DNA from 3 places in the Micromonospora sp. WMMD734 genome. Region 1 is predicted to be linked to each of the others. Evidence: riboswitches for the same ligand, from Rfam matches in the RefSeq annotation. Region 1 holds a riboswitch; each other region holds the start of a gene.
The links. A riboswitch is a leader RNA that binds a small molecule or an ion and turns the genes downstream of it on or off. The one in region 1 is predicted to bind cyclic di-AMP.

Region 1 (4,650 bases):
TACACGTCGTACTGCTCGTTGATCCGGTCGGCGTCGCGCAGGTCGACCTTGAACTCGGTCGACGTGATCCGCGCGGTGGAGGTGCGCAGCAGCTTGTGGGCGGCGTGACTGAAGACCAGGTTGCCGTTGTTCTCCCCGATCCAGTTCCCCTCGTACGCCTCCTCCGGGCCGCGTACGTCGAACGGGTCCTTCTTCGCCCGCATCAGGATCCGTTGGTGCACCACTTCGCTCCGTTCCTCGTTCGCCGGGAGCCTCCGCCGGCCGCCGATCTGACCCACGGGTACGCCGACACCGACAGGTCCCGCGATGTTAGGGCAGTGGAGGGATTTCGTACACCTTCCGCACATCCGCACCACCCCGGTCCGTCGCCGGTACCGGGGTGTGCCGGTAGGGTGCCCCGGGTGACCAGCGTGCCCACCCCCGCGTCCCCGGCGCTGAACCGGCTCCCGTCGCTGACCGGGCTGCGGTGGATCGCCGCCATGCTGGTCTTCGGCTACCACGTCGGCACCATGCGGATCGTCACCCAGCCCGACGCCAAGGCGGTGGTCGACTGGCTGTTCACCCTGGGCCTGTCCGGGGTGCAGTTCTTCTTCATCCTCAGTGGCTTCGTGCTGGTCTGGTCGGCCCGCGACGGCGACCGGCGGCGGGACTTCTGGCGTCGCCGGCTCGCCAAGATCTATCCCAACCATGTACTGACCTGGGCGGCGGCGCTGCTGGTGATGTGGTGGTTCGCCGACCCGGTGGTGCCCCGCGCCGCCCTGGAGAACCTCTTCCTCGTCCAGGCGTGGGACCCCACCCCCGGCTACTTCTACAGCATCAACAACGTGAGCTGGTCGCTCTCCTGCGAGCTGTTCTTCTACCTCTGCCTGCCGCTGGCGCTGCCGGCGATCCGACGGGCCCACTCCGGCGTGCTGTGGGCCGTGGTGGTGGCGGTGCCGCTGGTGATCCTGGCGCTCTGGCCCGGCCAGCAGTTGCTGCCCGAGGGCAGCAACTGGTGGTTCACCCAGGTCTTCCCGCTGGTTCGCTCCACCGAGTTCTGGCTGGGCGTGGCCGCCGCCGAACTGCTGCGCCGGGGCCATTGGCGGGGTCCCGGGCTGACCCTGGCCAGCCTGCTGTTCGTGGTCGTCTGGGTGGCGGCGCACTGGATCCCGGCCGAGATGTGGGCGGCGCTGCTGTCGGTGGCGTACATCCTGGTCATCCCGGCGGCGGCCCGCGCGGACGTGCAGGGTCGCCGGTCGCCGTGGCGGCACCGCACCCTGATCTGGCTCGGTGAGGTGTCGTTCGCCTTCTACCTGGTGCACGTGCTGGTGATGATGACCGTGCTGCGGCTCACCGGGCACTGGGGTGTCGGGTTGCCCGGCTGGTCGGGGCCGCTGGCCGTGCTCGGCTTCCTGGTGGTGAACCTGGCGCTGGCCGCCGCGTTGCACCGCTTCGTGGAGACCCCGATGATGCGCCGGCTGGCCCCCCGCCGCCGCACCGCCCCGGCCGCTGTTCCCGGTGCCGCTGCTCCGGGTGCCGGCGGGACGGCGGTCGTGCCGGGGCCGAGGGGGGCCGACGGCGGGCCGCGCGACGCCCGCCCCGTCGAGTACGCGGGCCCGCGCGACCCGCACTGATCTTGCCCCGGCTCTGTTCCCTGCCGGCCTGCCGCTACCTGCCGCCTCGGTGGCGGTGTGCCGGCTCGGTCGTGGGCGCGGCGGCGGGACTCCCTCCACGGTGGATGCCAAGCCCGGGGTCCGTCGCCCGCCCGGGTGTGACCGGTTGCCGCGCGGCCGGCGCGGCGACACGCCCGGCGGTGCTGCGGGCCGGTGGCCCCTTCGGTAGCGTGGTCCCGTGTTCCCGGTCGCGCTCACCAGTCCCCTGTGGTGGGTCGCGCGCGGGATGTCCCGGCTGCTCGCCGGCCTCGCCGTCGCACTCGCGTTCGCCGCCGCCGGCCCGGCGCTGTCCGGCCCCGCGCTGTTCGATCCGGTCCCCGGCGCACTGTCGACCGACGCGTCGCACTCCTTCCCCGCCGCCGGGGCCCTCGACACCCCGTCCGGTCAGGGTGACGGCATCCGCGCCGACGGCCGCGGGACGGAGCGGGTCGACGTGGTGACGACCGACCGGGTCGACGCCGGCCTGCCCGCCGTGCCGGCCGGTCCGGCACGGGAGCTTCCGACGGCCACCCTGTCGACACCGGCCGGTCGGATGCCCGCCGCCCCCGGGCCCCGGGCACCCCCGGCGCGCTGACCCCGCCCCACCGGGGCCGCCCGCCCGCCGCCACCACCACGACCTCGTCCCCGTACCGCCCCGGACGGACGTTGCCCGCAACGGTTCCGCCCCGGTACGGCCCCGATCCGCCCCATCCGCCCGCGAGGTGTCGACCCGTGACCACCGTGCTGTCCCAGTTCCTGATCGGGGTGCCGACCGCCACCGCGATCTGGTCCCTGCTGCTCGTCCTCGCGTTGACCGGCCTCGCCGTCCTGGTCGCCCGCCCCGAACGGGAGCAGCCGACCGACGTGACCGCCGTCGGGCCGCCGCCCGACGCCCCACCCCCGGTCGCCGACCTGCGCCGCTACGCCGACGAGGTGACCGTGGCCGCCGCCGGGGCCGCCCAGACCGCCCGCCGTCACCGGGCCGCATGGCTGGCCGCGCAGGACACCCTGGAACGGGCCTGGCAGGAGTACGACGAGGCGGAGACGGCGGCCCGACGGTTCACCGGCGCGGGGGCGCTGCCCAGCCCGCGTACCCCCCGGACGCCTGCCGAGTACGCCGGCCGGGAGCGGTGGCTGCACCAGGAGGCGGTGGCGGCGCACTGGCGGGGCGAACTGTCGGTGGAGCGGCTGCGGGACGTCTTCGCGCACCGCGACGGCTGGGACCCGCGCCGGCACCCCGTCGAGCACGAGGTGATGCTCGCCCGGGCGGTCCGGGAGGACCGGCGGGCGGCGTACCGGGCGGCGCACTGGCGGGAACGCGTCGCGTGGCGGGCCGCCGAGCTGGCCGCCGAGGCCGCCCGGTCGCTGGCCGCCGAGGCGTACGCGGCGACGCAGCGGGTGCGTCCGGGCCGGGTGCCGCTGCCCCGGGCCGCGACGTCGGCGGCGACCCGCCCGACCCCGGCCACCCGCTGGCACCCGGCCCGGGTGGGCTGACCCGCCCCGCGACTACCGCCTGGTCCCACCCCGGGCCGGGTGGGCCGGGAGGTCGGGAGTCCCGGGGACCGAATTGTTACCCAGGCGGGTGTGGACGCGGTCACGCAGCGGCGGAACCGGACAGCCCGTCACACCCGGTCACATCGACTTCGTTGATCATCGGAGGTTGCGGGTCGGTTGTCCGGTCACGGCCCCGACGGGCCCGGACGACCATTCGTCCCCGGCCCGCACCCGGGCTGCCCGAACGCCCCGCACATCGGCCTGCCCGGCGATGTTTACGCAGGTCACAGGGCTTGGCGGGAGAGGAGGGCGACCAGTAGTGTCGCTGCGGTCCGGTGCGGTTCCCGATCGCAGCAGGCGACGCCGCGCCGACCCGCTCAATCGTGCTTGTCACGAACCGGGGACCCACACGCACCACCTGGGGTGAATCTCCGGGCCACGGCCCGGGGTAGGGCGATCTTCCCGCCCGAATCCGTCAGCTAACCCGGTCGGCGGCAGCGGAAGGAGTTCCCTCCTCGTGCAGCATGACCCCACCCCCTCGGTAATCCCTCCACCTCGGTGCCGGGGTGCCGCCGGACCGTCGCGCCTGACGCGCTGACCCGGCCGTCCACCCCGCCGCCCGACCCCGCTCGGGCGACCCGCCGATCCGCCCGGCTCCCGTCGGGCGGACCCTGCCGAACGAGCGGCCCAAACACCCGATCCGCGCGTGGCGTACCCGCCACGTGCCGGTCCGGCGTGCCCGGCCGCCTCGCCCCCGTGGAGGAACACCCCGTGAAGCACCACATGAAGCGACAGCTCCGCCGACTGGGCGCCCAGCGCCCGTACCGGATGGTCGTCGGCTCGGCGGCGGTCCTCGTCCTGGCCGCCGGTGGCACCGCCCTGGCCGCCGGGGTCGACGACGCCCCGACCGACCAGCAGCGCGCCACCGCCGTGGCCGAGACCGCCCCCCGCCTCGACGACGTCGCCAGCCGCGCCCAGGCCCGGGTGGCCACGCCCGCCCCGGCCAGCCCGTCGGCCACCCCCACGGCCAGCCCGTCGGCGAGCCCCACCCCGTCGCCGCGCGTCACCCGGGCGAAGTCCCGTCCCACCGTCGACCCGGACCTGACCCGCAAGGCGGCCCCGAAGCCGCCGTCGTCGAAGGTTCTGCGCTACGACTACCAGGCCCAGATCACCTACTACTACTGTGGCCCGGCGGCGGTGCGTAACGCGCTCAGCGCGGCCGGCATCGAGCGCGGCCAGGACGACCTCGCCGCCCAGTTGGGCACCACCGAGATGGGCACCAACTCGGCCGAGGACACCACCCGGGTGCTCAACGCCGTGGTCAAGGGCGATCCGTACCGGACCCGGATGTTCGCCGGCACCCCGAGCGACGCGCAGGTCGAGCGGCTGCGGGCCGACGTGGTCGCGGCGGTCACCGACAAGCGGGCCGTGGTCGCGAACGTGGCCGGGGACGCCACCGACCTCGACGGCGGCTGGCACTCCTTCCCCGGTGGCCACTACGTCGCCGCCGTGGGCTACCGGGACA
Region 2 (4,650 bases), 2.2 Mb from region 1:
GATGGATTGCCCACCCGCCTTGATTCCCCACCGCGACTGCCCCTAATGTTGCACCGGCCGCTGTGGGACGTCTGCCTCCTTCTTCCCCTTAGCGAGGCGCCCGGCGGTCGGTTGCAAAGGAGTCGACGCCGGTGGCAACCATGCCCCCTCACCGTCACGCCCAGGGCCAGCCGCCCGTACGGCCGGCAGCCCTCCGGCGGATCGCCCGCCGCCTGCTCACCCTGGTCGCGGCGGTCGCCGTCGGTGCCGGGATGTTCGCCGTGCCGGCCCACGCCGCGCCGTCGCCCGAGGAGATCGAGGCGGCCCTCGACAAGCAGTGGGAGCAGATCGAACCGACCATCGAGAGCCACCACAAAGTCCAGGAGCAGCTGAAGGTCAACCGCAAGAAGGCGGCCGACCTCCAGAAGAAGATCGAGCCGCTGGCGCTGCAGAGCGAACTCGCCCTGGGCCGGGTCGGCGACCTCGCCTCCCGCTACTACAAGTCTGGCCCCTCGCAGGAGCTGAGCGCGCTGCTCACCACCACCAAGCCGGGCACCCTCGCCACGCAGCTGACCATCCTGGACCGGCTCGCCGCCGAGCAGCGCCGGGAGGTCGAGGCCGTGCTCGTGGTCCGCCGCAAGTACGACGCCGAGAAGCAGAAGCTCGACACGCTGATCGCCGCCGAGGTGAAGCAGGAGAAGGAACTCGCGGCCAAGAAGAAGCAGATCAATGCCGAGATCAAGCGGCTGCAGGCGGCGATGCCGAAGACCACGGTGAAGGTGAACGGCTGCCCCACGATCAACGGTGTGGTCAGCTCCGCCGCCCGGACCGCGATCGCGACCGCCTGCGCGCAGGTCGGTGACCCGTACGTCTGGGGCGCCACCGGGCCGAACTCGTTCGACTGCTCCGGGCTCACCCAGTTCGCGTACAAGGCGGCAGGTATCTCGCTGACCCACTTCACCGGTGCGCAGTGGAACGAGGGCAAGGCCATCCCGCGCTCCGAGGCCCGCCCCGGCGATCTGGTCTTCTTCTTCAGCGACCTGCACCACGTCGGGCTCTACCTGGGCAACGACATGATGGTGCACGCGCCCCGGACCGGTAAGCCGGTCCAGGTGACCAGCATCAACTACATGCCGGTGGCCGGCTTCCGCCGCCCCTGACCAGCGCAGACGTCAACCCCCGGCCCGATGGGCCGGGGGTTGCGTGTTTTCCGGTCACCGAGTGTGCCGGCCCGGCGGGTTGCGGATCGATAACGACCATCTCTACTCTGGTCAATCGTCGGTCGGCACCAGGTCCGCCCCGCCCGGGGTGGCGTCGGCCGGCACCGCCGAGTCGCCTCCGGGCGAGCCGGGGACCCAGGTACGCCGGGGTGAATCCGCGACCGCCGCGGTAGGGCGCTCCCTTCCCGCCCGAACCCGTCAGCTAACCCGGTAGGCGGTCGAGGAAGAAGGAGCCCGGAGCCCGGTGGCACACCATGCCCCGCGGCCGCCGTCGCACCGGACGACCCAGGTCGCCCGGAACACGACGGTGCCGCGCCCACGCTGGTCCCGCTTCACCACCACCCTCGCCACCCTGGCCGCCGCAGCGGTCGTACTGACCGGTGGCCCTACGGCGGCGCACGCCGACCCCTCGGTCGCCGAGATCGAACGGCAGATCGACCAGGACTGGAACAAGCTCGAACCGCTCATCGAACAGCACAACGCCACCCGCATCGACCTCGCCGCCAAGCGCCGGCAGGCCGACGCGCTCGGCAAGCGCATCGCCCCCCTGCAACGCCGTGTCGACCAGGCGATGAACCAGGTCAGCGGCCTCGCCGTGCAGGCGTACAAGGGCGAGAACATGTCCACCGTCAACGCCCTGCTCGGCAGCCGCAACCCGAGCCAGGTGGTCGAACAGCTGGGGCTGCTGGACCGGTTCGCCAGCCGCCAGCAGCGCGAGGTGCGGGCCGTCGCCGAACTGCGCGACGAACTCGCCGCGACCAAGGCGCCGCTGGACGAGATGGTCGCCCAGCTCACCCGTACCGAAGCGCAGCTCGCGGCCCGCAAGAAGCAGATCAACACCGAGATCGACAGGTTGCAGAAGTTGCGGCTCAAGGTCTACGGCAACGGCGGCGGCGGGCCGCTGCGCCCGGCGCCGTGCCCCGCAGGCTACCCAGGTGGTCCGGCCGGTACGGCGGTCAAGTTCGCCTGCGCCCAGATCGGCAAGTTGTACGTGTGGGGCGCGGCCGGACCGAACAACTACGACTGTTCCGGGCTGACCATGGCGGCCTGGGCGAAGGCCGGGGTGTCGTTGCCGCACAACGCCCGGCAGCAGCGCCAGGTCACCGACCGGGTGAGCCGGGCCGACCTGCGCCCCGGCGACCTGGTCTTCTACTACTCCGACCTGCACCACGTCGGAATGTACGTCGGGGACGGCTGGGTCGTGCACGCCTCCCAGGCGGGCAAACCGATCACGATGAAGCGGGTCGACGACGGGCCGGTCAACAGCTACGGCCGACCCGGCTGAGCCACCGTGTCGGGGCCCCGGACCCGGGGCCCCGACACGGCACGCCGCGTCAGCCGATGGTCCAGGTGCGCCAGTTCTGCCAGGAACGGCTGGGGGTCGGCCCCCGCTGGCCCTGGTAGCGCGACCCGTACACCGCGGAGCCGTAGGGGTGCTCGGCCGGCGAGGAGAGCCGGAAGATGCAGAGCTGGCCGATCTTCATGCCCGGCCAGAGGGTGATCGGTAGGTTGGCCACGTTCGACAGCTCCAGCGTGACGTGGCCGGAGAAGCCCGGGTCGATGAAACCGGCGGTCGAGTGGGTGAGCAGCCCCAGCCGGCCCAGGCTCGACTTGCCCTCCAACCGGCCGGCGAGCTGGTCGCCGAGGGAGATGACCTCAAGCGTGGAGGCGAGCACGAACTCGCCCGGATGCAGCACGAACGGCTCGCCCGCCGGCACCTCGACCATCGACGTCAGGTCGTCCTGCTGCACCGACGGGTCGATGTGGGTGTAGAGGTGGTTGTTGAACACCCGGAACAGCTTGTCGAGGCGCACGTCGATGCTGGACGGCTGCACCAGACTCGGCTCGAACGGCTCCAGCGCCAGCGCGCCCGCCTTGATCTCGGAGACGAGGTCCCGGTCGGAGAGCAGCATCGGGACACCATATCCAGCGCCTCGGCCGGACCCGCCCACCGGGCCGCCCCACCGGCCGGCGTCGTCGCCGGCTCCGAGGCGTACGTCGGGCCGTTCGACCTGCGTGTCGGACTGATTTTCGAACGCCTGTTCGATAGGATGACGACATGGCATCCTGGTCCGCATTCGCCGCCGACGAGCCCCGACTCGCCGACGGGATCCGCCTTCTCCTCCAGCAGTACGGGTCGGGTTTCGGCTACCTGGCCACCGTCCGCGCCGACGGCGGTCCCCGGGTGCACCCGGTCTGCCCGCTGGTCACCGACGGCGGGCTGTTCTGCTTCGTCGTCGACTCGCCCAAGCGGCGTGACCTCGAACGCGACGGCCGCTACGCGCTCCACTCGTTTCCGCCTGAGGACAGCGACGACGAGGCGTACGTCGCCGGTCGCGCCGAGCCGGTGACCGACCCGGCCCGGGTGGCGCTGGTGGCCGAGATCGGCCGGGCCGCGCCCCAGGTCGACTGGCGGCTCTTCGAATTCAGCGTCGACGTCGCCATGCTCACCCGCCGTGAGCACGGTGGCCCGTTCAGCGGTGACGCCGGGCGTCCCGCCGTGCAGGTCTGGCTCGACCCGGTGCCCGGTCGGCACGGTGTCGCCGGCCTGCCCGACCAGCGCCCGTCCCGGCGCGGTCGGCACGGGTTCGACACCCGTCGCACCGCCGCCTGACCCCGGAAACGACGGTGCCGGCCCCGTCCCCAGGGGACGGAGCCGGCACCTGACGCTGTGCGGCGCCGCCGGTCAGGCCGACGCGCGGTACGCGGTCCAGGCGTTCACCATGCGGCTCGCCTGCCCAGCGGTGAACTGGTACATGCACGAGTCGTAGGTGTAGTCCATGAAGTTGGTGATCGGGTCCTTGCCGGTCGCGGTGCAGGTGTCCCGGCCGGTCGGGCACTGGTAGGCCGGCTCGCGCTCGGCCGGGGTGTCCGAGACGCCGTCGCCCGAGCCCGAGCAGCCACCCTGGAAGGTGTGGTAGAGGTTCAGCCAGTGGCCGACCTCGTGGGTGCCGGTGTCGCCCAGGTTGTAGTTGGTGGCGGTGCCGTTCGGCAGCGATTCGCCGAGCACCACGACGCCGTCCATGACGTCCAGGGTGCGCTTGGGGAAGGTGGCCCAGCCGAGCAGGTCGTCGCTCAGCTCACCCAGGTACATGTTGAGGGTGTTCTTGCCGCCGGTGCGCAGCGAGGTCTTCATCGCCCGCTCGGCCGAGGAACCCTGCACGATCGGGTACCACGACGCGTTGGTGACCCGGTTGATCTTCTGGAGCTGGAAGGTGAAACCCGTGGCGGCCCCACCGGTCGCACCGCTGTACGCCTGGTTGAGCACGCTGATCTGCGAGTTGATCATCGAGTCGGGGATGTTGCCCCCGGCCCGGGTGCTGTCCCGCTGGATGACGTGCACGACGACCGGGATGCTGATCGGGGCCAGCGCCACCGTCGTGCCCTCGGTCGAGCCGCTGCGGTAGCTGGACTTCGACTGTAGGGCGCTGTTGCGCAGGGCGGCGGCGAA
Region 3 (4,650 bases), 3.3 Mb from region 1:
GAGGACTACCGGGACTACGCGCACGTGGTGGTCGACGAGTCGCAGGACGTCTCGCCGATGCAGTGGCGGATGATCGGCCGGCGCGGCCGGCTCGCCTCCTGGACGGTGGTGGGTGATCCGGCGCAGACCGCCTGGACGGGTGACCAGGCGGAGCTGGACCGGGCCCGGGACCAGGCGCTGGGTCGGCGGCGGCGGCACCGGTTCACGCTCTCCACCAACTACCGCAACTCGGCGGAGATCTTCGCGGTGGCGGCGGCGGAGATTCGCCGGCTCTATCCCGACCTGGAGTTGCCGAGCGCGGTGCGGTCCACCGGGGTGGACCCGGTGGCGTTGCAGGTGCCGGCGGCGGAGCTGGCCCGCGCGACGGCCGACGCGGTGGACGCGCTGCTGGCGGAGGTGGCCGGGACGGTCGGCGTGATCACCCCGGTGCCCCGCCGCGACGAGGTGGCCGGCTGGTTGGGCGACCGGGGCGGGGCGCGGTTGCAGGTGGTGACCAGCCTCCAGGCCAAGGGCATGGAGTACGACGGGGTGGTGCTGGTCTGCCCCGGCGAGATCCGGGCCGATCCGGGCTCCGGGGTACGGACGCTCTACGTGGCGTTGTCCCGGGCGACCCAGCGCCTCACCACCGTCGAACCGACCGGCTGACCGCCCGGAACCCGTCCCACCTGGCCGGACGACCGACCATCACTTGCATACATAGCGATGTGAGCATAGATTGGAGCCGGTCCGCAGCGGCGACGGAAGGTGTGGACGTGGGCGCAGGTCATGACCACAGCGCGACGGTCAGCAACGCCGCGCACCGGCACCGGGGGCGGCTCTGGGCGGCGTTCGGGCTGCTCGCCGTGCTCATGGTGGTCGAGGCGGTAGCCGCCTTCGGCACCGGCTCGCTGGCCCTGCTCTCCGACGCGGGGCACATGTTCACCGACGTGCTCGGCATCGGGATGGCGCTGGCCGCGATCACCGCCACCCGGCGGGCCGCCCGGGACCCGCAGCGCACCTTCGGCCTCTACCGGCTGGAGGTGCTCGCCGCCCTGGCCAACGCCGTCCTGCTCAGCGGGGTCGCGGTCTACGTGCTGATCGAGGCGGTCCGCCGGTTCGGCGAGCCGCCCGAGGTGCTGGCCGGCCCGATGCTGGTGGTGGCGGTGCTCGGCCTGCTCGCCAACATCGTCGCGTTCGGCCTGCTGCGGGAGGGCGCCAAGGAGAGCATCAACCTGCGTGGGGCGTACCTGGAGGTGCTGGGCGACCTGCTCGGCTCGGTCGGCGTGATCGTGGCGGCGCTGCTGATCGCCGGCACCGGTTGGTGGTGGGCCGACCCGCTGGTCGCCGTGGCGATCGGCGTGTTCATCCTGCCCCGCACCTGGCGACTCGGCCGGGCGGCGGTACGCATCCTGGTGCAGGCCGCCCCGGAGCACCTGCCGGTGACCGCCGTGCACGACCGGCTCACCGCCGTGCCCGGCGTCGCCGAGGTGCACGACCTGCACGTCTGGACGCTCACCTCGGGCATGGACGTCGCCTCGGCCCACCTCACCCTGGCCGGCGACGCCGAGGTCGGCACGGTGCTGGCCGCCGCCCGGGGCGCCCTGCGGGAGGACTTCCACATCGAGCACGCCACCCTCCAGATCGAGCCCGGGGCGACCCCGGGGGCGTGCGGACCCGCCCACTGGTGACCCCCACCCCGGGCCGGACGGTCAGCCCCGGCGGGTACTCCCGCACAGAGATCACGGAAATCTGCGCTGTTTGCCCCTTTTGAGGGTATTCACTCTCGTACCCTCAGTCACGAGGTAGGCAGGCGTCACACGCGTACCGGTAGGCTCGGCCCCGGTCTCCGCCAGGCGGAGGCCGCCGCCTAATCGCCCGCCCGGGCGAACCGGGGAACCACGTTCCTGGGGTGCATCCGCGCAAGCGGTAGGGATCTTCCGTCCCGAACCCGTCAGCTAACCCGGTCGGCGGCTGACGGAAGGACATCCGCATGCACGTACGCACCACCACGCGGCTGCTGGCCGCAGTCGTCACGGCGCTGGCCCTGGGCGTGTCGGCCGCGCCCTTCACCCCGGCCGTCGCCGCGCCCACCACCCGGCTCGCCGCCCCGGGCGACGACGACGAGGGCGGCACCCCGGCGCTGCGCGACCAGCTCGACGCGGCCAGCAAGGGCTGGCTGGAGGCCAAGGCCGCCCTGGAGCGCTCCACCAAACGCCAAAAGGAACTCGACGGGCAGCTCAAGACCATCGAGGGGCAACTGGTCACGCAGACCGCCAAGGTCGGCGAGATCGCCGGCGCGGCCTACCGCACCGGCCGGCTCGGACCGATGTCCGCCCTGCTCAACAGCAACACCCCGACCGGCTTCCTGGACCGCGCGGCGGCGCTGGAGACGGTCGCCACCCGGGAGGACCAGGAACTGCGCACGATGATCGAGACCCGGGACCAGGCCACCCGGACCCGGGCCGCGGTCACCCGGGAGATCACCGAACAGCGCAAGCAGGTCGCCACCATGGGCAAACGCAAGGAACAGGCCGAGCGGGCGTTGGCGGTGGCCGCCGCCGACAAGCCGGCCCCCACCTCCCGCGACTCCGGCAGCTCGGACGGCACGTCCACCAGCAACGCCAAGGGGGCGCCCCGCAACTCCGACGGCTCCTGGCCGTCCGAGTCGTGCAGCGTCAACGACCCGACGCCGGCCAACGGCTGCATCACCCCGCGTACGCTCAACGCCCTCAACCAGGCCAAGGCGGCCGGTTTCACCAGGTACGTCTCCTGCTACCGGCCCAGCGGCTCCGGGGAACACCCCAAGGGCCGGGCGTGCGACTTCGCCGCCCAGAAGGGTGGCTTCGGCGGGGTGGCCAGTGGCGGCGACCGGACGTACGGCAACAACCTCGCCGCGTACTTCATCCGCAACGCCGACCGGCTCGGTGTGCTCTACGTGATCTGGTTCAAGCGGATCTGGCTGCCGAGCAGCGGGTGGAAGGCGTACAGCGGGGGCAACGGGGACCCGTCCAGCGACCACACCAACCACGTGCACCTGTCGATGATCTGAGCCGACCCGGTGGCCCGTCCGACCCGGGCGGGCCACCGGACCACGGCCGGCCGCAACGGTAGGTCAGGTCGGGTGCCGCCACGCCGCGACCGGGTCGGGCAGCCCGGGTGCCGGCGGTGGTCAGCCCACCGGAGGCGGGTCGCCGGCCCGGGAGTCCAGAACGGCACCGAGGCGGCTGGCCAGCCCCAGGTGGGCGGCGCGGGCCTGCCGGAAGGCGTAGCCGAACAACGGCGCCGGTGCGGCGAGGGTGATCTCTACGTCGATCCGCAGCAGGTCACCCTCCATCCGCAGCCGGGTGTGGTTGCGTACGGTGGTGCCGGGCTGCTGGCGGGCCACCGTCACGATCTCGTCGTCGCCGGCCAGCAGCACGTCGGCCTGGTAGGTGACGGGGAACCGCAGCGGCCCCAGCTCCAGCCGGTCGGTGATCGCATAGCTGGCCAGGGCACCCGGCCGGGCGGGCAGCCGGCGTACCCGGACGATCAGCGGATGCAGCTCCTCCTGCCGGGACAGGTCGCTCAGCAGCGCCGTCGCGTCCGCCGGTGAGCAGCGCGCCTGCACCGTGTAGCTGAAGCTCTCCCGCCGGACCACCGGGCCTCCTGACCGTCGTCGGTCGCACGATCGTGCCGTACCGGAGACGGACTGGCAACGTCACTGGTCGGACGGCATGGACGCCGCCCGTGGCCCGGTCAGGCGCCGGGCAGCACCTCCGGGGTGGCGGCACCGGCGAAGTACGGCTCCGGAGCGCCGAAGAGACCGAGCAGGCCGGTCACCCAGAGCTGCCGGTGCACGAACCGGCTCGGTTCGGTGACGATCAGTTTGACGCCGCTGACCTCGGCGGTCTGGAAGCCGGCGACCATGGCGCTGATCCCGACGGAGTCGATGAAGGTGACGAGTCGCATGTTCAGCTCGATCCGCGCGGGCCGGCCCTTGGCCAGCACCTCGGCGATCGCCTCACGTACCTCGTAGGCGGTGTCGACGTCGATCTCACCACGGGGGGCGATCTCGATGACACCGGCCGGCAGGACCGACTTCACGATCGACAGGCTCACGCGAGCACCTCCACTCGCCCGTCCCCGGGCGCCTCATCAGTACGCGGGCCGCGACCGAGAGTATTCCTCCGATGGCCTCGGTCGCCACCCCTCGGGATGAGCAATTCGCGGATCCCGACGGACCGGACCGTCCCTCTCCACACCGTTGCTGGTCCTGTTCTCTTCCGACGAACGGCACAGCTCGGCCGTTCCAACCGTCCCAGAGTAGCGGCCCCGGTCCAGTGGTAACCGGATGCGGTGGGCCGGGCGAGCCCCGTCGACACCCCGGCACGGCGTGCCGACTCCCCCGGCGCAGGTTGTGACAGGTGCCTACCGTGGGCGAGAGATGGGTCACCACGATCGAGGAGACGGATCGATGCTCAAGAGACTACTCGGGCTGGCCGGGGTCGGCGCGCTGCTCGCTCTCGTCCTGGCCTGCGGCTTCGGCGGCGGCGGGGACGACGACGATGACGACGACGACGATTTCGCCCGCGCCACGTCCGTGGTCATGGTCCGCTGAGTCGTGCCGGTCACCCCTGCGTACCGGGTTTGCGACCCGGCCGGGCGGGGCACTGCTCGGACACGGGCCGGTCG

Region 2: it holds a riboswitch for cyclic di-AMP, as region 1 does, so the genes downstream of both, ACN267_RS24385 (NlpC/P60 family protein) here and ACN267_RS14750 (C39 family peptidase) in region 1, are expected to answer to the same signal.
Region 3: it holds a riboswitch for cyclic di-AMP, as region 1 does, so the genes downstream of both, ACN267_RS00800 (coiled-coil domain-containing protein) here and ACN267_RS14750 (C39 family peptidase) in region 1, are expected to answer to the same signal.

What each region holds. Positions count from the first base shown of each region.
Region 1 is NZ_JBMHMK010000001.1:3,457,553-3,462,202, reverse strand. Features, by position in the region: gene ACN267_RS14770 (polysaccharide pyruvyl transferase family protein) at 1-221, opposite strand, end outside; gene ACN267_RS14765 (acyltransferase family protein) at 402-1,613, shown strand; gene ACN267_RS14760 (hypothetical protein) at 1,831-2,226, shown strand; gene ACN267_RS14755 (hypothetical protein) at 2,364-3,125, shown strand; cyclic di-AMP (ydaO/yuaA leader) riboswitch at 3,490-3,634, shown strand; gene ACN267_RS14750 (C39 family peptidase) at 3,909-4,650, shown strand, end outside.
Region 2 is NZ_JBMHMK010000001.1:5,633,377-5,638,026, reverse strand. Features, by position in the region: gene ACN267_RS24390 (C40 family peptidase) at 141-1,139, shown strand; cyclic di-AMP (ydaO/yuaA leader) riboswitch at 1,295-1,431, shown strand; gene ACN267_RS24385 (NlpC/P60 family protein) at 1,444-2,484, shown strand; gene dcd (dCTP deaminase) at 2,534-3,112, opposite strand; gene ACN267_RS24375 (pyridoxamine 5'-phosphate oxidase family protein) at 3,259-3,813, shown strand; gene ACN267_RS24370 (zinc metalloprotease) at 3,886-4,650, opposite strand, start outside.
Region 3 is NZ_JBMHMK010000001.1:164,355-169,004, reverse strand. Features, by position in the region: gene ACN267_RS00810 (HelD family protein) at 1-645, shown strand, start outside; gene ACN267_RS00805 (cation diffusion facilitator family transporter) at 753-1,667, shown strand; cyclic di-AMP (ydaO/yuaA leader) riboswitch at 1,834-1,965, shown strand; gene ACN267_RS00800 (coiled-coil domain-containing protein) at 1,970-3,028, shown strand; gene ACN267_RS00795 (SRPBCC family protein) at 3,149-3,616, opposite strand; gene ACN267_RS00790 (STAS domain-containing protein) at 3,715-4,077, opposite strand; gene ACN267_RS00785 (hypothetical protein) at 4,433-4,576, shown strand.